DNA from 2 places in the Candidatus Acetatifactor stercoripullorum genome. Region 2 is predicted to be linked to the other one. Evidence: predicted binding sites of a transcription regulator. Region 2 holds the regulator's gene; the other holds the start of a gene.
What was found. The regulator Rex, encoded in region 2, represses fermentation and respiration genes when NADH is low (regulators of the CRP and FNR family bind a similar motif). The targets are predictions, from matches to a motif close to ATTGTTAANTANTTAACAAT.
Positions count from the first base shown of each region.

Region 1: SHK35_RS10290 (4Fe-4S dicluster domain-containing protein) is a predicted target of Rex. The motif match lies at 1,584-1,603, and genes of this name have one in related genera.

Region 1 covers NZ_CALWMU010000032.1:17,344-25,307, reverse strand. Annotated here, with positions in the region: gene SHK35_RS10295 (glycoside hydrolase family 95 protein) at 1-56, opposite strand, end outside; gene SHK35_RS10290 (4Fe-4S dicluster domain-containing protein) at 58-1,551, opposite strand; gene feoB (ferrous iron transport protein B) at 1,660-3,678, opposite strand; gene SHK35_RS10280 (FeoA family protein) at 3,708-3,989, opposite strand; gene SHK35_RS10275 (inorganic diphosphatase) at 4,029-4,580, opposite strand; gene SHK35_RS10270 (glutamate-5-semialdehyde dehydrogenase) at 4,624-5,973, opposite strand; gene SHK35_RS10265 (5-formyltetrahydrofolate cyclo-ligase) at 5,964-6,521, opposite strand; gene SHK35_RS10260 (DUF896 domain-containing protein) at 6,496-6,723, opposite strand; gene proB (glutamate 5-kinase) at 6,739-7,608, opposite strand; gene SHK35_RS10250 (NAD(P)/FAD-dependent oxidoreductase) at 7,677-7,964, opposite strand, start outside.
Region 2 covers NZ_CALWMU010000018.1:18,940-26,903, reverse strand. Annotated here, with positions in the region: gene SHK35_RS07115 (2-isopropylmalate synthase) at 1-1,204, shown strand, start outside; gene SHK35_RS07110 (GntR family transcriptional regulator) at 1,239-1,958, shown strand; gene SHK35_RS07105 (NADP-dependent isocitrate dehydrogenase) at 1,945-3,153, shown strand; gene SHK35_RS07100 (ABC-F family ATP-binding cassette domain-containing protein) at 3,209-5,122, opposite strand; gene SHK35_RS07095 (redox-sensing transcriptional repressor Rex) at 5,245-5,892, shown strand; gene SHK35_RS07090 (hypothetical protein) at 5,905-6,528, shown strand; gene SHK35_RS07085 (NAD(P)H-hydrate dehydratase) at 6,646-7,964, shown strand, end outside.

The DNA.
Region 1 (7,964 bases), on a different contig from region 2:
GCCCGCTCCCAATCCTTGAAAGCAGGCTCCTTAAATATCAATTTTGAAGCTTCCATTTTATTCTTCAGGCTCCTTTGGCACCTTTTCCTGAGCTGCGTCCTTAAACTGGGCAAGGGCCTTGGCCGCCTGGGGAATGGGAATATTGGTTCCCGCTCCTGCAACGCAGCCGCCGGGGCAGGCCATTCCCTCAATCAGACAGCCGTTCATCCTGCCGGCCTTTGCCAAAAGCAGCACCTTTTTGCATTCCGCAAGGCTTTCCGCATGGGCGATATGCACCTCTGTACCGGGATAATAGGCCTTGATACAGTCCTCAATGGCACTGGCCACGCCTCCGGCCACACCATAGCCTCTTCCGGCTGCGGTGGCGTCCTGCATCTCATCCATTGCCTTAATCTCCTCTAACAGAATGCCCCGGGCCTCAAACATGCCCGTCAGTTCCTCAAAGGTAATTACAAAATCCACATCCGAACGCACGGTCCTGCGGCTGGCTTCCAGCTTTTTCGACGCACAGGGGCCGATAAAGACCACCAAGGCCTCCGGATGCTCCTTCTTGATCACCCGGGCGGTAGCCACCATGGGCGTCAGCTCATTACTGATTTTATCAATGGTTTCAGGAAACAGATTTTTTGCCATGACGGCCCAGGAGGGGCAGCAGGAGGTCAAGGCAAATGCCTGCCTGCCGCTTGCCACTTCCTTTACATAATGCTCCGCCTCCGCCATGCACCCCATATCCGCTCCAATGGCAGTCTCATAGACGTCTGCAAATCCAAGCTCCTTCAACGCAGTTTTAAACATCTGCGGCGTTACCTTGGGACCAAATTGTCCCACGAAGGAGGGCGCCACCTGGGCAATCACCTTTCTGCCCGACTGCATGGCACGTATCAGCTGAAATATCTGGGATTTGTCCGCGATCGCTCCAAATGGACAGCTGACCATGCACTGTCCGCAGGACACGCACATATTGTTGTCGATTACCGCCCGGCCCACCTTGTCTGATTTGATGGCGCCAATGCCGCAGGCTGCCTTACAGGGCCTTTCCTTGTGGCAGATGGCATCATATGGGCAGACGTCCCGGCATTTGCCGCACTTGATACATTTCTCCTGATCGATCACAGACTTGCCCTTTACCATGGTAATGGCCCCTCTCGGGCAGACAGCCTGGCAAGGGTGGGCCACACAGCCCATGCAGGAGTCCGTTATCTCATAGCGGTTTTCCGGACAGGCATTGCAGGCGGAAGGTATCACCTGCATCAGAGGCGGCTCATAATATTTTTCGTCGATATTGCTCTCCTCAAGCCCCTCTGTCAGGTGTCCCGGACGATCTCTGTTCTCCGGCCGCAGGCTCATTCCCATGGCAAGCCGGATACGCTCCCTGATCACCGCTCTGTCCCGGTATACATTTTCCCAGAAAACAGACTCCTCATAGTCCACAATCTTATAGGGCAGCGCCTCCATATCATCCTTCAGATTTTGAGAATGATATGCCAGATTGGCCACTTCCTTAAAAACCCGTCTTCTGGTCTGTTTGACCGGCGTATCAATGCCTCGCATGCTGCTCATCTGAATCCCTCACTTTGATTTAGTTTGATATTTTTTTAACATATATGCAATTTCTTTATATCATACTTATCCGGTAAAATCAAGTGAAGTTTGGATGATTTACGATACAAACAGGCTTCCGATCTGAAACACAAGGGTTGACGCAGCCCAGGCCAAAATCAGCTGAAAGACTATCATTTTCAAAGTAAATTTCCAAGAGCCGCTCTCCTTTTTGATGGTGGCAACCGTAGCTACGCAGGGAACATACAGCAGGCAAAACAGCATCAGGCAGTACGCATTCAAAGGGCCGAAGGAGGGATTCACCATATGGATATTTTCCACAATGGCCGCCATCCCTTCCGCTGAATTTGCATTTGCCACACCGAACAAAACCGCAAAGCTGGAAACCACAACCTCCTTTGCGGAAATTCCCGACAAAAGGGCTACGCCGATCTGCCACATCCCAAGTCCTGCGGGCCGAAGCACCGGCACAAGGAAACGGCCGATAGCGGCGCCAAAGCTGTCCGCCGGATTTTCCACCATCCCGGCCATTCCAAAATTCAGCACAAACCATATGACAATGGACGCGATAAAAATAGTGGTTCCCGCCTTGGAAAGATAGTCCTTGAGCTTGTTCCACACATAAATGCGTATGGTTCTCGGGTTTGGCCGCTTATACTCCGGCAGCTCTATCAAAAGAGAATCATTTATCTTTCCCTTCTCCAGGCCATTGATTGCAAGGGCAGCCAAAATAGCTGTGGCCATGCCCACTACATACAGTGAAAAGGCCGCTATAGCAGCGCAGTCAGGGAAAAACATTTCCGAAAACAGCACATAGATAGGCAGTCTGGCAGAGCAGGACATAAAAGGTGTCACCATAATGGTTTTTCGCCGATCCCGCTCTGTCTCCAGGGCCCGGGTAGCCATAACGGCGGGCACTGTACAGCCAAAGCCCAGAATCATAGGCAGAAAGGCTTTTCCTGACAGTCCAACCTTTCCCATCACCGAGTCCATAACATAAGCCACTCTCGCCATGTAGCCGCTGTCCTCCAAAACAGCAAGGGCCAAAAACAGGATAAATATATTGGGGATGAAGGTAAGGATACCACCCACTCCGGCAATAATGCCGTCCACAATCAAGGATTGCAGCCAGGGCGACACGCGCAGCCCCTCCAGAAGCCTCGAAGCCTCCCCGGACACCAGAGCAAGCCCTTCCTCAAATACGCCCTTCAGGGCGTCTCCCACTGTGAAGGTGAGGAAGAACACCAGACACATGATCAGCAAAAACATGGGAATTCCCCACACAGGATGGGTCAAAACTCTGTCTATCCTGTCCGTGGAGGCCGCTTTCTGGCTCTTGTGCAGCAAAGTTTCCTCCACTATTTTTTCGATGTAGGCATACTTACACTGGATGATTTCCTTCTCATAGCTTCTGTCCGCCACGTTAGTGATCTGTATGGGATGCTCCGTGCGCACCTCCTCATCATCCTCCAAAAGCTTTATGGCATGCCAGCGCAGGGAGGCATGGTTCGGATAGCGGGCCTGCAGCATCACCTCCAGCTTGGCAATCCTTTCCTCTATAGGCTTAGGATAGTCCAGAATGTACTCCTCCATTCCCTCCTCATAATGATGAATCACCGCGTGCAGCAAAACATCCAGTCCCGTCCTTTTGGCCGCAGACACCGGAATCACCGGAATATGTCCCAGCATTTCCGGAAGCCTGTGCAGATCGATTTCCATGCCCCGCTCTTTCACAATATCCATCATGTTGAGAGCCAGCACCACCGGCTTTCCAAGCTCCAAAAGCTGTAAGGTAAGGTAAAGATTACGCTCCAGGGAGGAAGCGTCCACAATGTTGATAATCACATCTATGTCATCATCCATTACACATTTTCTGGTCACCTTCTCCTCTATGGTGTAGCAGGTCAAAGAATAGATGCCCGGTGTGTCCGTAAGGGTGATTCGGGTATCCTCATAGAAGGCCTCTCCCTCCACCTTTTCCACTGTAACCCCCGGCCAGTTGGCAACCTTCAGCTTAGAGCCCGTAAGTGCGTTAAAGAGGGTGGTTTTCCCACAGTTAGGATTTCCCACACAGGCCGCATGGATGTGATTTGTCTTTGGATTTGTTTTAGAATTTATCTTTGATTCATTCTTTCTTTTACCGACGCTCAAGCTTTTTCCTCCTTCATCTGTCTGATTTCAATATTGGAGGAAATATGCTTTCCCAGCGCCAGTCTGGTGCCGCGCACCTGGATAATCATAGCGCCCCGGCGCTTCCTGTTAAGCACCTTCACAGGAGTACCGTCATTTAAGCCCAGCGCCTGAAGCCTTCTGGTGACAGCAGGCTCCACATACAGCCCGCTGATGCGGTAGCTTTCATTCTTTTGTGCCTCATATAAAGTCATTTTATCCCCGGGGAAGGCGTCAAGCCCTCCTGTCTCCTCTCGCATTTGATTCTCAACATAGGCATTTGCAAAACTCGCTTCCTGTTACCAGCTTTTAATAAAGGTATCCACATAGTTGTCCAGGCATTTACGGATGACCTCAATGGCCTCCTCCCTGTTTCCCTTCTCGTTTACAGCCGTGGTCTTGTTTTCCAGGGACTTATACACCGTAAAGAAATGCTCCATTTCATCTACCACGTGGGGCGGCAGCTCGCTGATATCGTGATAGCAGTTATAATAAGGATCATTGAAGGGAACCGCTATAATCTTCTCATCATTCTTGCCGTTATCCAGCATGGAAATGACGCCGATGGGATAAGCCCTCACCAATGTCATAGGCTGCACAGGCTCAGAGCACAGCAAAAGCACATCCAGGGGGTCTCCGTCGTCGCCGTAGGTGCGGGGAATAAAGCCATAATTTGCCGGGTAATGGGTGGAGGTATGCAAAATACGGTCCAAAATCAGAAAACCGGTCTCCTTATCCATTTCATATTTGTTTTTACTTCCCTTTGAAATCTCAATCACACAGATAAAATCTGTAGGCGTCACCCTCTGGGTGCTCATAGTGTGCCAAATACTTCCATTCATTTCTTTCATAATACTCTCCATTCCGAAGCGTTTTTCAAACTCCAAATTAAGGTCATCCGCGAATCTGACCGTTTCCGTGAATCACATATTTATAGGAGGTAAGCTCCCTTAAGCCCATGGGGCCTCTGGCGTGAAGCTTCTGGGTGCTGATTCCGATTTCCGCCCCAAAGCCAAATTCAAATCCGTCCGTAAAGCGGGTGGAGGCGTTCACATAAACGCATGCCGCATCCACCTCACCTAGAAATTTTTCTCCGGTCTCTTTATTTTGTGTGACGATGCAGTCGGAATGCTTCGTATTATATTTGTTGATGTGGGCGATGGCCTCCTCCACGCTGTCCACGGTTTTTAAGGATAGAATATAGTCCAGATATTCTGTCCCGTAGTCCTCCTCTGAGGCCGGCGTACAATCCGGCAGGATTTCCCTGACAGCCTGATCTCCCCGAAGCTCCACACGGGAAGGACTCAAAGCTTCTGCAAGCCTGGGCAGAAACGCCGCTTCGATGTCCCTGTGGATCACAAGGGACTCACAGGCATTGCACACGCCGATGCGCTGGGTTTTGGCATTGACAACAATGCGAACCGCCATGTCCAGGTCTGCATCCTTATCCACGTAGACATGGCAGTTTCCCGTTCCCGTCTCGATCACGGGAACAGTGCTGTTTTCCACCACGTTTCGGATCAGTCCCGCTCCCCCTCTGGGAATCAGCACATCTACATAGCCGTTCATTTTCATAAGAGCGGCTGCTGCGGCTCTGTCCGTACTTTCAATCAGCTGCAGGGCGTCCGCAGGCATGCCTGTCTGTTCCAGAGCGCTTCTTAAAATCTCCACGATGGCAATGTTGGAGCACAGAGCATCGCTCCCCCCTTTTAAGATCACTGCATTTCCGGTCTTAAAGCAAAGTCCGAAGGCATCCGCCGTCACATTAGGGCGGGATTCATAGATGATCCCGATTACGCCAAGGGGAACTCTCTTTTTCTCGATCACAAGGCCGTTTGGGCGCTCAAACCGCTCCATGATCTCCCCCACACAGTGGGGCAGCTCTGCAATCTGGCACAGTCCCTCCGCCATGGCTTCAATACGCTCTTTTGTCAGACGGAGTCTGTCAATCATTCCCGGGTGCATACCGCTTTCCTGCGCTGCGCGAATATCCTCTTCATTGGCGTCAAGAATCTTTGGGGCCTGGCTGGAAAGCAGCTTTGCCGCTTCTCTAAGGGTGGTGTCTCTTTCCTGCGCAGACACCTTCTGCAAGGCATATTTGGCCGAGACGGCCCTCTCTCCCATCGCTTGTAAATCTGTCATAGAATTCCTCATTTCTGCGCTGCTTTTTTTCACACAATGCCCTTGCGCCGGGCAGCGCTCAGACGCAAACCGCTTTATAAGAAAGCCTGCCTCTAACAGCATATCACCTGGCAGGGCCTTATATCCCGTTCTTCCATGGGGATTTCCTCCACCATCTGGCAGCGAAAGCCGATGGCTATGGTCCGAAGCTGTAAAGCCGGCTTATCTGCCAGATATTTGTCATAGAATCCCTTTCCATAGCCGAGCCTGCCCCGCATCCCGTCAAATGCCGCTCCAGGCATCAGCATCAGGGTTCTCTGGGCATTCTCATGAGAATATTCATATGCCTCTGTACCCGGCAGGGGCTCCAAAATCCCTTTATATCCGGAAATAAGGTCACCCAGTGACCTTACTCTGTAAAAATTCATAATTTCTCCCTCTACCCTGGGCAGATAAAGTCTCTTTCCTGTTCTCAGAGCCTCTTTTAAAAGCTCGCTGGTATCTATCTCGCTTCCGAAGCCTGCAAAGCCCAGAATGCTTTCCGCGCCATAAAACCATTGATGGCCCAATATGCGCTCTGTCACCAGCACGCAGGCTCTTTCTCTCTCCTCTTTCTTAAGACGCGCTCTCTCAGCCAGCGCTCTTTTACGAATTTCTTTTTTTGTTTCCATATTTTTCCCCAAGATTTTCCAAGGTGCCGTCCGGCCTCTCGATGGTAATATTGTCAAGCTGGGCCCGCAGATTCCTTCGGATGCTTTCCACGTATTCTCTGCGGAGTCTTGCCTGCTCCTCCTTTTCAGCCTCGCTTAATCCCTGGCTTTGAGACTTGTGGTAGAGCTCGTTGATCCGTCTGATTCTCTCTTCCATGTTCATGACAGTGCATCCCCTCTAAAACTTATGTAAATTTTCCACAAAAGCAGGCAGGTCAAACCCTTCCCTTTGATGGGCCACAAAAAGAGTGCCCTCCTTTTCTCCTGCTAAAATCCTGTGCAGCACGCCGATATCCCGGCTGTTGGCAATAATCATGTCTACATTAGAGCTTGTGGCGATTTTTGCAGCGATCAGCTTGGTGTTCATGCCTCCTGTACCCACGCTGCTTCCCGTGCTGGATTTTCCCATTTCCATCAGATCATCCGTCAGCTCATCCACCTGTTCAATAAAACGAGCCTCCGGATTTTTCCTGGGATCATCCGTATACAGGCCGTCAATATCCGACAAAAGGATCAGAAGATCCGCCTGAATCAAGGCTGCCACAATGGCGGAAAGCGTATCGTTATCGCCGATTTCTATTTCATAGGTTGCCACTGTATCATTTTCGTTCACTATGGGGATTACTCCCATGCGCAGAAGCTGGGAGAAGGTATTGTGGGCGTTATAGCGGTTCAAATTGTCCACGACCGTATTCTTTGTCATCAGTATCTGCGCCGCCACCTGATTGTACTCCGCAAACAGCTTCTGATAGGTCATCATCAGTCTCGCCTGTCCCACCGCGGAGCAGGCCTGCTTTACCGCCATTGCCTCCGCTTGGGTGGGGGCCGTTATTTCCTTCAAATGCACTGCCTTTTTTCCCACGGCAATGGCCCCGGAGGTCACAAGCACAACCTCCTTCCCCTGGTTGCGGATATCGCACAGCTCCCTCACCAGCTTTTCCAGCCGAATGTAATCCAAGTCACCGGTCTCCCTGTGCTGCAGGGAGGAGGAACCGATTTTTACCACAATACGCTTTTTATCCTTTATGTATTCCCTCAGGCTGCTCAAAGTTTTTCCTCGTTTTCCGCACGTAGCATTTTTTCTGACTGTTATTCTACTTTATTTTCCCTTCGCCGTCAATGTCTCTCCAATTCTCCTGCAATGGCCTCCGCAACCCGCAGTCCGTCCATAGCCGCGGAGGTAATGCCTCCCGCATAGCCTGCTCCCTCCCCGCAGGGATAAATCCCTCTGATGGCAGACTGCAGAGTCTCGTCCCTGTGGATACGCACCGGGGATGAGGTTCTGCTTTCTACACCAAGAAGCAGAGCCTCCGGCCCGTCGAAGCCCTTGATCTGCCTGCCGAAGGCCTTCATGCCGTCCACAAAGGCCTCGTTGCATTCCCGGGGCAGAATCCGGCTCACATC
Region 2 (7,964 bases):
TACCACCTTTCGGGATGGACAGCAGTCCAGAGCGCCTTATACCACGGAGCAGATTGTAAAGATTTTTGATTATCTGCATGAGCTGGGCGGACCCAACGGAATGATAAGAGCCAGTGAATTTTTCCTGTACAGCAAAAAGGACAGGGATGCGGTTTATCAATGTATGGAGAGAGGCTACCGGTATCCGGAGGTCACAAGCTGGATACGTGCAAATAGAGAGGACTTTAAGCTGGTAAAAGAGATCGGCATGAAGGAGACGGGTATCCTGGTAAGCTGCTCTGACTATCATATTTTTTTAAAGCTGAAGATGACCAGGCGCCAGGCTATGGAGCATTATCTGAGTGTGATCAGAGAGTGCTTAGAGGAGGGAATCAGCCCCCGGTGTCATTTGGAGGATATTACAAGAGCGGATATTTACGGCTATGTGGTGCCTTTTTGCCTGGAGCTGATGAAGCTGATGAAGGAGTACCAGATTCCCATTAAAATACGGGCCTGTGATACCATGGGATATGGCGTGAATTTTCCTGGTGCGGTGATTCCCAGAAGCGTACAGGGAATTATTTACGCCATCCATACCCATGCGGGTGTGCCTCATGAGCTGATCGAATGGCATGGTCATAATGATTTCTATAAGGCGGTGACCAATTCCACCACGGCGTGGCTGTATGGCTGCTCGGGCGTGAATACGTCGCTGTTTGGCATTGGTGAAAGGACGGGGAACACCCCTCTGGAGGCCATGGTGTTTGAGTACGCCCAGCTGAAGGGAGATTTAAACGGCATGAATACCACTGTAATCACCGAGCTGGCAGAATACTATGAAAAGGAAATCGGATATCAGATTCCGCCCAGAACTCCTTTTGTGGGCAAGAATTTCAATGTGACCAGAGCGGGGATACATGCGGACGGATTGTTGAAAAATGAAGAGATTTACAATATTTTTGACACAGAGAAGTTTTTGAACCGCCCGGTGCTGTGCGCCGTCTCCAACACCTCGGGACTGGCAGGCATAGCCCACTGGATCAACACTTATTACAAGCTTAAAGGAGACAAGCAGGTGGATAAAACCAGTGAGCTGGTAAAAGAGATCAAGAAATGGGTGGACGAGGAATATGCGGGAGGACGGGTGACCGTGCTTACGGACGAGGAGATCGTAGCCTGTTTAAACCGTATATGTCTGGAGAAAAACATAACCATTGGTGAATAAGCCCAAAGCAAGGCTTATCGGAAAGGCATGAAAAGTGAGCAAGTATGATGTGAAGCAGGAGGTAACGGACAAGTACTCCCTGCGGGGCCGGGTATTTCACCGGCTCAGGGAAGATATTCTCAACGGAAAATATGAGGAGCATGAAGAACTTCGGGAGGTTGCCATAGGCGAAGAGCTGGGAGTCAGCAGAACACCTGTGAGGGAGGCTTTCAGGCAGCTGGAGCTGGAAGGCCTGATTCAGATTATTCCCAACAAGGGAGCCTATGTGACGGGCATCACCCAAAAGGATGTGAAGGATATTTATATGATCCGTTCGCTTTTGGAAGGCCTGTGTGCCAGATGGGCCACGGAGCACATTACAAAGGAGCAGCTTGAGGAGCTGGAGGAGAACGTTTATCTGGCCCGGTTTCACGCAGAAAAAGGACATTTGGAGCAGCTGGCGGAGCTGGATAACCGCTTCCATGACATTTTATATGAGGCCTGCAGCAGTAAGATACTGGAGCATCAGCTGAAGGATTTTCACCAGTATGTGCTGCGGGTGCGCAGAAAAACCCTTTCCAGCGCAGACAGAGGGCCTAAGTCCAATGATGAGCATGAAGAGCTTTTAGAGGCAATCAAGGCGGGAAACGCCGGGCTGGCAGAGCAGCTTGCAAACCGCCATATGATAAATGCCTATGAAAATATGGTAAAAAACGGGCTGAATGAAGCCTACGGGAAACAAGAAAAGGAGACCGAAGCAAATGGAAAAAATTAAGATGACAACGCCTCTTGTGGAAATGGATGGAGACGAAATGACCAGAATTCTCTGGAAGATGATCAAGGATGAGCTTTTGCTTCCCTACATTGACCTGAAGACAGAGTATTATGATCTGGGCCTGGAGCACAGGAATGAGACCGACGACCAGGTGACGGTGGATTCCGCAAAGGCAACCTTAAAGTACGGTGTGGCCGTAAAGTGCGCAACCATTACGCCAAACGGCGCCCGGATGCAGGAATATCATCTGAAGGAAATGTGGAAGAGCCCAAATGGCACTATCCGCGCCATTCTTGACGGTACCGTATTTCGCGCACCCATCCTGATAAAGGGGATTGTGCCTTATGTGAAAAACTGGACAAAGCCCATCACCATTGCCCGTCATGCCTACGGCGATGTGTATAAAAACACAGAGATCAAGGTGCCGGGACCGGGCAGGGCGGAGCTTGTTTACACGGCGGCAGACGGCACGGAAGTAAGAGAGCTGATTCACAATTTTGAGGGACCTGGAATTCTTCAGGGCATCCATAATACGGAAAAGTCCATTTCCAGCTTTGCAAGAGCATGCTTCGGGTATGCGCTGGATACCAAGCAGGATCTGTGGTTTGCCACAAAGGACACGATTTCCAAGAAATATGACCACACCTTTAAGGATATCTTCCAGGAAATTTATGATACAGAGTACAAGGAAAAATTTGAAAAACAGGGGATTACTTATTTTTATACCCTGATCGATGATGCGGTGGCGCGGGTGATCCGCTCCGAGGGAGGATTTATCTGGGCCTGCAAGAATTATGACGGAGATGTGATGTCGGATATGGTGGCAACCGCTTACGGAGATTTGTCTATGATGACCTCCGTGCTGGTTTCTCCAAGTGGAGCCTATGAGTACGAAGCGGCTCACGGCACCGTACAGCGCCATTATTATAAGCATCTGAAGGGAGAAGAGACCTCCACCAATTCCATCGCTACCATCTTTGCATGGACCGGCGCTCTGAAAAAGAGAGGGGAGCTGGACGGCAATGAGGCGCTTTGCGCGTTTGCGGACAAGCTGGAGAAGGCCTGCATAAAGACGGTGGAGGATGGAAAGATGACCAAGAGCCTTTCTCTGATTTCCACCTGTGAAAATCCTGTGATTTTAAACTCCCTGGAATTTATTCAGGCGATACGTGAAACGCTGGAGACTCTTCTGTAGGAAAACATTAAGGAAATATTGCAGATTTTTCAGAAAAAGAATGGGAAATCCCGGCTTATCTTGCCAGGATTTCCCATTCTTCATATAAGGCTTCCAGCTGTGCATCCACCTGTTCCTGTTCCTTCGTAAGCTCCATAAGCTTTGCGGCCTGGGTGCCCAGGGAAGGGTCGGAAAGCTGTGCGCGCAGCCGCCCAAGCTGCTCTTCCAGTGCGGCAATTTTTTCCTCACATTTTTTTAAATCGTTTTCCTTTTTCCGAATCCGGGCCTGCTCCTCCTTTTGGGCTTTCCAGTCCTGCTTTGCTTCGGAAGAGGAAGGGGCCAAAGAGGGGGCAGAAACGTCAGCGGGAGCAAAGGAAGCCCTGACGGTATCTCTTTTTTCCAGATAATAATCATAATTTCCAATGTAATTGACAAACCGACAGGCCGTGAGCTCTAAAATGCGGTGGGCGGTCTTGTTGATAAAATAGCGGTCGTGGGAGACGTAGAGGACTGTGCCCTGATACTGGTTTAAGGCGTCTTCCAAAATCTCCTTTGACATGATATCCAGATGATTGGTAGGCTCATCCAGAATCAGGAAATTGGCGTTGGAAAGCATCAGCTTTGCCAGAGATACCCGTCCCCGTTCTCCGCCGCTTAAATCTGCAATGCGCTTGAATACATCGTCCCCCGTAAAGAGAAAGGCGGCCAGCACATTGCGGATTTCTGTGTTGGAGAGATTAGGATACTCGTCGGAAATTTCCTCAAAAAGAGTTTTTTCACTGTGCAGCACATGATGCTCCTGATCGTAGTAACCGATCTCTACATTGGCGCCCAGACGGAAGGAGCCGCTGTCAGCAGGAAGCAGGCCGTTGAGTATTTTGAGCAGGGTGGTCTTTCCCGTGCCGTTATCTCCGATAATGGCTGTATGCTCCCCTTTTTTCAGTTCAAAGCTTACATCCTGAAACAGGGTGTGTCCATCGAAGCTTTTGCTTAAGCCCTCCACCGAAAGCACATCCTTTCCGCTCTCCCTGCGGGGGGTAAGGGTAAGCTTCATGTCCGCCCTTGCCTCTGTGGGCCGTTCGATCACGTCCATCTTATCCAGCAGCTTTTCCCGGCTTTCCGCCCGTTTGATGGATTTTTCCCGGTTGAAGGAGCGCAGCTTTTCGATGACCGCCTCCTGATGCTTGATTTCCCGCTGCTGATTCATGTAGGCATTCCAGGCTGCAGCCCTAAGCCTTTCCTTCTTTTCCGCATAGGCAGAGTAGTTGCCCAAAAAGGTTGTGGACTTTGTCTGGTCGATTTCTATGATCTTTTGGGCAATGCGGTCCAAAAAGAAACGGTCATGGGACACAACCAGCACAGCGCCCCTATAATTCATCAGATAGGTTTCCAGCCAGGAAATGGAATTCATGTCCAGATGGTTGGTGGGCTCATCCAAAATAATCAAATCCGGCTTCTGTAAAAGCAGCCGCCCCAGGGCAACTCTGGTTTTCTGGCCTCCGGAGAGGGTGGAGACGGGCTTTGCAAATTCCTCTTCCTGAAAGCCAAGCCCCTTCAGCACGCCCATAATCTCGCTTTTGTAGGAATAGCCGTTTTTGGTTTCAAAGGCATGGGTGAGAGCAGAGTACTCCCGCATCAGCTCCTCCAGCCGGCCATCGTCCGCAGACTTCATGCTTTCCTCACATTCCCGCATGCGCTCCTCCAGATCGATGAGCTCCTGCTTCACAGACAAAAGCTCCTCATAAATAGAACGGGAGGTATCCGGCTCGCTGTTTTGGGCAAGATACCCCAGCGTCTTGTCCTTAGAGAGCACTGCGCCACCCTGGTCGGGTTTAAGCTCACCCACGATAATGCGCAGAAGCGTAGTTTTGCCCGCGCCGTTTATGCCTACGATGGCGGCCTTTTCATAATCTTCTATATGGAAGCTGATATTTTCCAATACTTTGTTTTCGCCAAATGCCTTGGATATATTTTGACAGGAGAGTATCATAATTTATTCCTCCTCAATAGTATCATAATATTTTACCTTGGAGAAATAATCCTGTCAATTCATTGACAAGTTTTTAACATTCGTCTATAATAATTTTATAAAATAGTTTGGAGGTAGTATCTTTGGAAGAAAAAGAAATTTCTCAAGCTGTCATCAGCCGTCTGCCAAGATATTTCCGTTATCTGGGAGAGCTTAAGGATGAAGGGGTTGAGCGGATATCCTCCCAGGAGTTAAGCGAGCTGATGAAGGTGACGGCATCCCAGATTCGGCAGGATTTTAATAATTTTGGCGGCTTTGGACAACAGGGCTATGGTTATAATGTGGAATATCTCTATAGGGAAATCGGCAAGATTCTCGGGCTGGATGAGAAGCATAACTTTATTATAATAGGAGCGGGAAATTTAGGACAGGCGCTGGGAAATTACCTGAATTTTGAGCGGCGAGGCTTTATTTTCCGGGGAATGTTTGACAAAAATCCAGCGCTTGTGGGCAAGGACGTCAGAGGGGTAAAGGTTATGCCCATGGAGGAGATGGAGCGCTTTGTAAAGGAGAACGATATCGATATCGCCGTGCTTACCATTCCCAAATCGGGTGCGGAGGAAGTGGCGGAGAGGCTTGTGGCAAATGGAATCCGGGCAATCTGGAATTTTGCTCATGTGGATTTGAATGTGCCGGAAGGGATTCAGGTGGAAAACGTGCATCTCTCCGACAGCTTGATGAAGCTATCCTATAATATCGGCTGTTATAAGCGGGAAAAGGATAAAGCATAGCAGGAGGAAGCTATGGGGAGCGAGGATAAAAAGGAAATTTTTTCAGGGGCCCTTCAAGGGAAAAAAATTCCAATATTGACGCTGGACAATAAATGGTACCGGCTGCTGGACGAGACGGGCAGGACAGCTGCAGGAGAGCTGACAGAACACCTCAATGAGCTTTTGCGCAGACAGGGAAAGCTCAATACAGAGTCCAAGGAAATCAGGAAGCTGAAAAAGAAGCTGATGAGCGAGATTGTGCCTATGGTCAATGAGGCAGAGCAAAGCCAAAATGCCGCCCTGGAGCAGAAAATAGAGGACAACAAGCGCCTGATTGCAGAGTGCAATGAAAAGCTGGAAAAATATCAGGACGAGATGCTTGAATTGCCCGGGGAGATTGACCGAGTCAATTTTCAACTGATGCTCTTTACCATGGAATGCTGTTATAGGACCATGAAGGAAAACCAAGGGGCTATTCAGGAGATTACGGACTGGGTGACGCAGGTCAGGATTGACTTAAAAAAGAATCTGATCCGCAGACAGGAGATGGAGCAGCAGAATCAGGAAATCTATTCCTATATGCACGATGTGTTCGGAGCGGATGTGGTGGATTTGTTTGATATGAGCATGCTTCCGGAGAATTCTTCGGAAAAATAACAATGGGAACCATGCTTTGCGGGCTTCCTGTATCGTGAATAAAAAGGATTGTTGCAGAACAGTCCTTTTTGTTTTATACTTGGAATGCGCAAAGGACAGCGCAGAAATGAGGCAAATATGAAATATCTGGTCACTGCAGAGGAAATGAAAGAATATGACCGCAATACCATAGAAAGAATCGGCATTCCGGGCATGGTGCTTATGGAGAGAGCGGCACTGGCGGCACTTGGAGAAATCCGGAAGATTATGAAAAAATGCCGGGATCAGAGGAAAAGAGTGCTGATTCTTACCGGGATGGGGAACAATGGCGGAGACGGACTTGCATTGGCCAGGCTTCTTGCAGAGGAGTCCTGGGAGGTGGAGATATGGCATGTGGGAGAAAGAAAAAAGGCTTCTCCACAGTGGGAGAAGCAGTCTGCCATTCTGCAAAATTATCCTGTGAAAACAGGCAGCAAACCTTTCAGGGAGGAATATACTATTTTAATAGACGCTTTATTCGGAGTAGGACTTTCCAGAGAGGTGAAGGGAGAGTTCGCCCAGGCCATAGAAACCTTTAACAGCCTTTCGGGGTATAAGATAGCTCTGGACGTTCCAAGCGGCATTGATTCTGACACCGGACGGGTGCTGGGAACAGCCGTGAGGGCGGATATGACGGTGACCTTTGGATTTTTGAAAAGAGGGCTTGCCCTGTATCCGGGCTGTCTTTACTGCGGAGAGGTGAAGGTAGACGGCGTTGGAATCGGCGAAGCCAGTTTTTTTGGAAGAAAGCCGCAGATGTTTTGCTATGACGAAGATGCAGAGAGCCTTCTGCCCCCTCGGGACCTGGCGGGCAATAAGGGCACCTTTGGCAAGGTGGTTTTGGCGGCGGGCAGCAGGAATATGGCGGGTGCTGCAGTGCTGGCTGCCAGGGCTGCCTATCGGATAGGTGCCGGTATGGTCAAGGTGATCACGCCAGAGGAAAACAGAGTGATTCTGCAGCAGCAGGTGCCGGAGGCTTTGCTTGGGAGCCCAAAGGAGCTTTTGCAGAGTCTTAAGTGGGCGGATGTGATTGCCGCCGGCCCCGGACTTTCCACTGGAAAGCAGGCCCTGGAGCTTTTGCGGAGCCTGATCTTTGAAAGCAGCCTTCCCCTGGTGCTGGACGCAGATGCCTTGAACCTGCTTTCTGAGGAGAACACATTTTTTCAGGAGCTATCCAGACAGGGGGCGGCGGGCAGAAGGATGATTCTGACACCCCATGTGGGAGAGCTTTCCAGACTTATGGGGAAAACGATACAGGAGCTTAAGGAAAATCTGCCTGATGCAGGAGTAAGGCTTGCAGAAAGGCTTCACGCCGTCTTAGTGGTAAAGGATGCCCGTACCTTTGTGTGTCGGGAAGATGGGACTGTGTGCGTAAATCTGGCGGGCAACAGCGGCATGGCAACCGCTGGAAGCGGCGA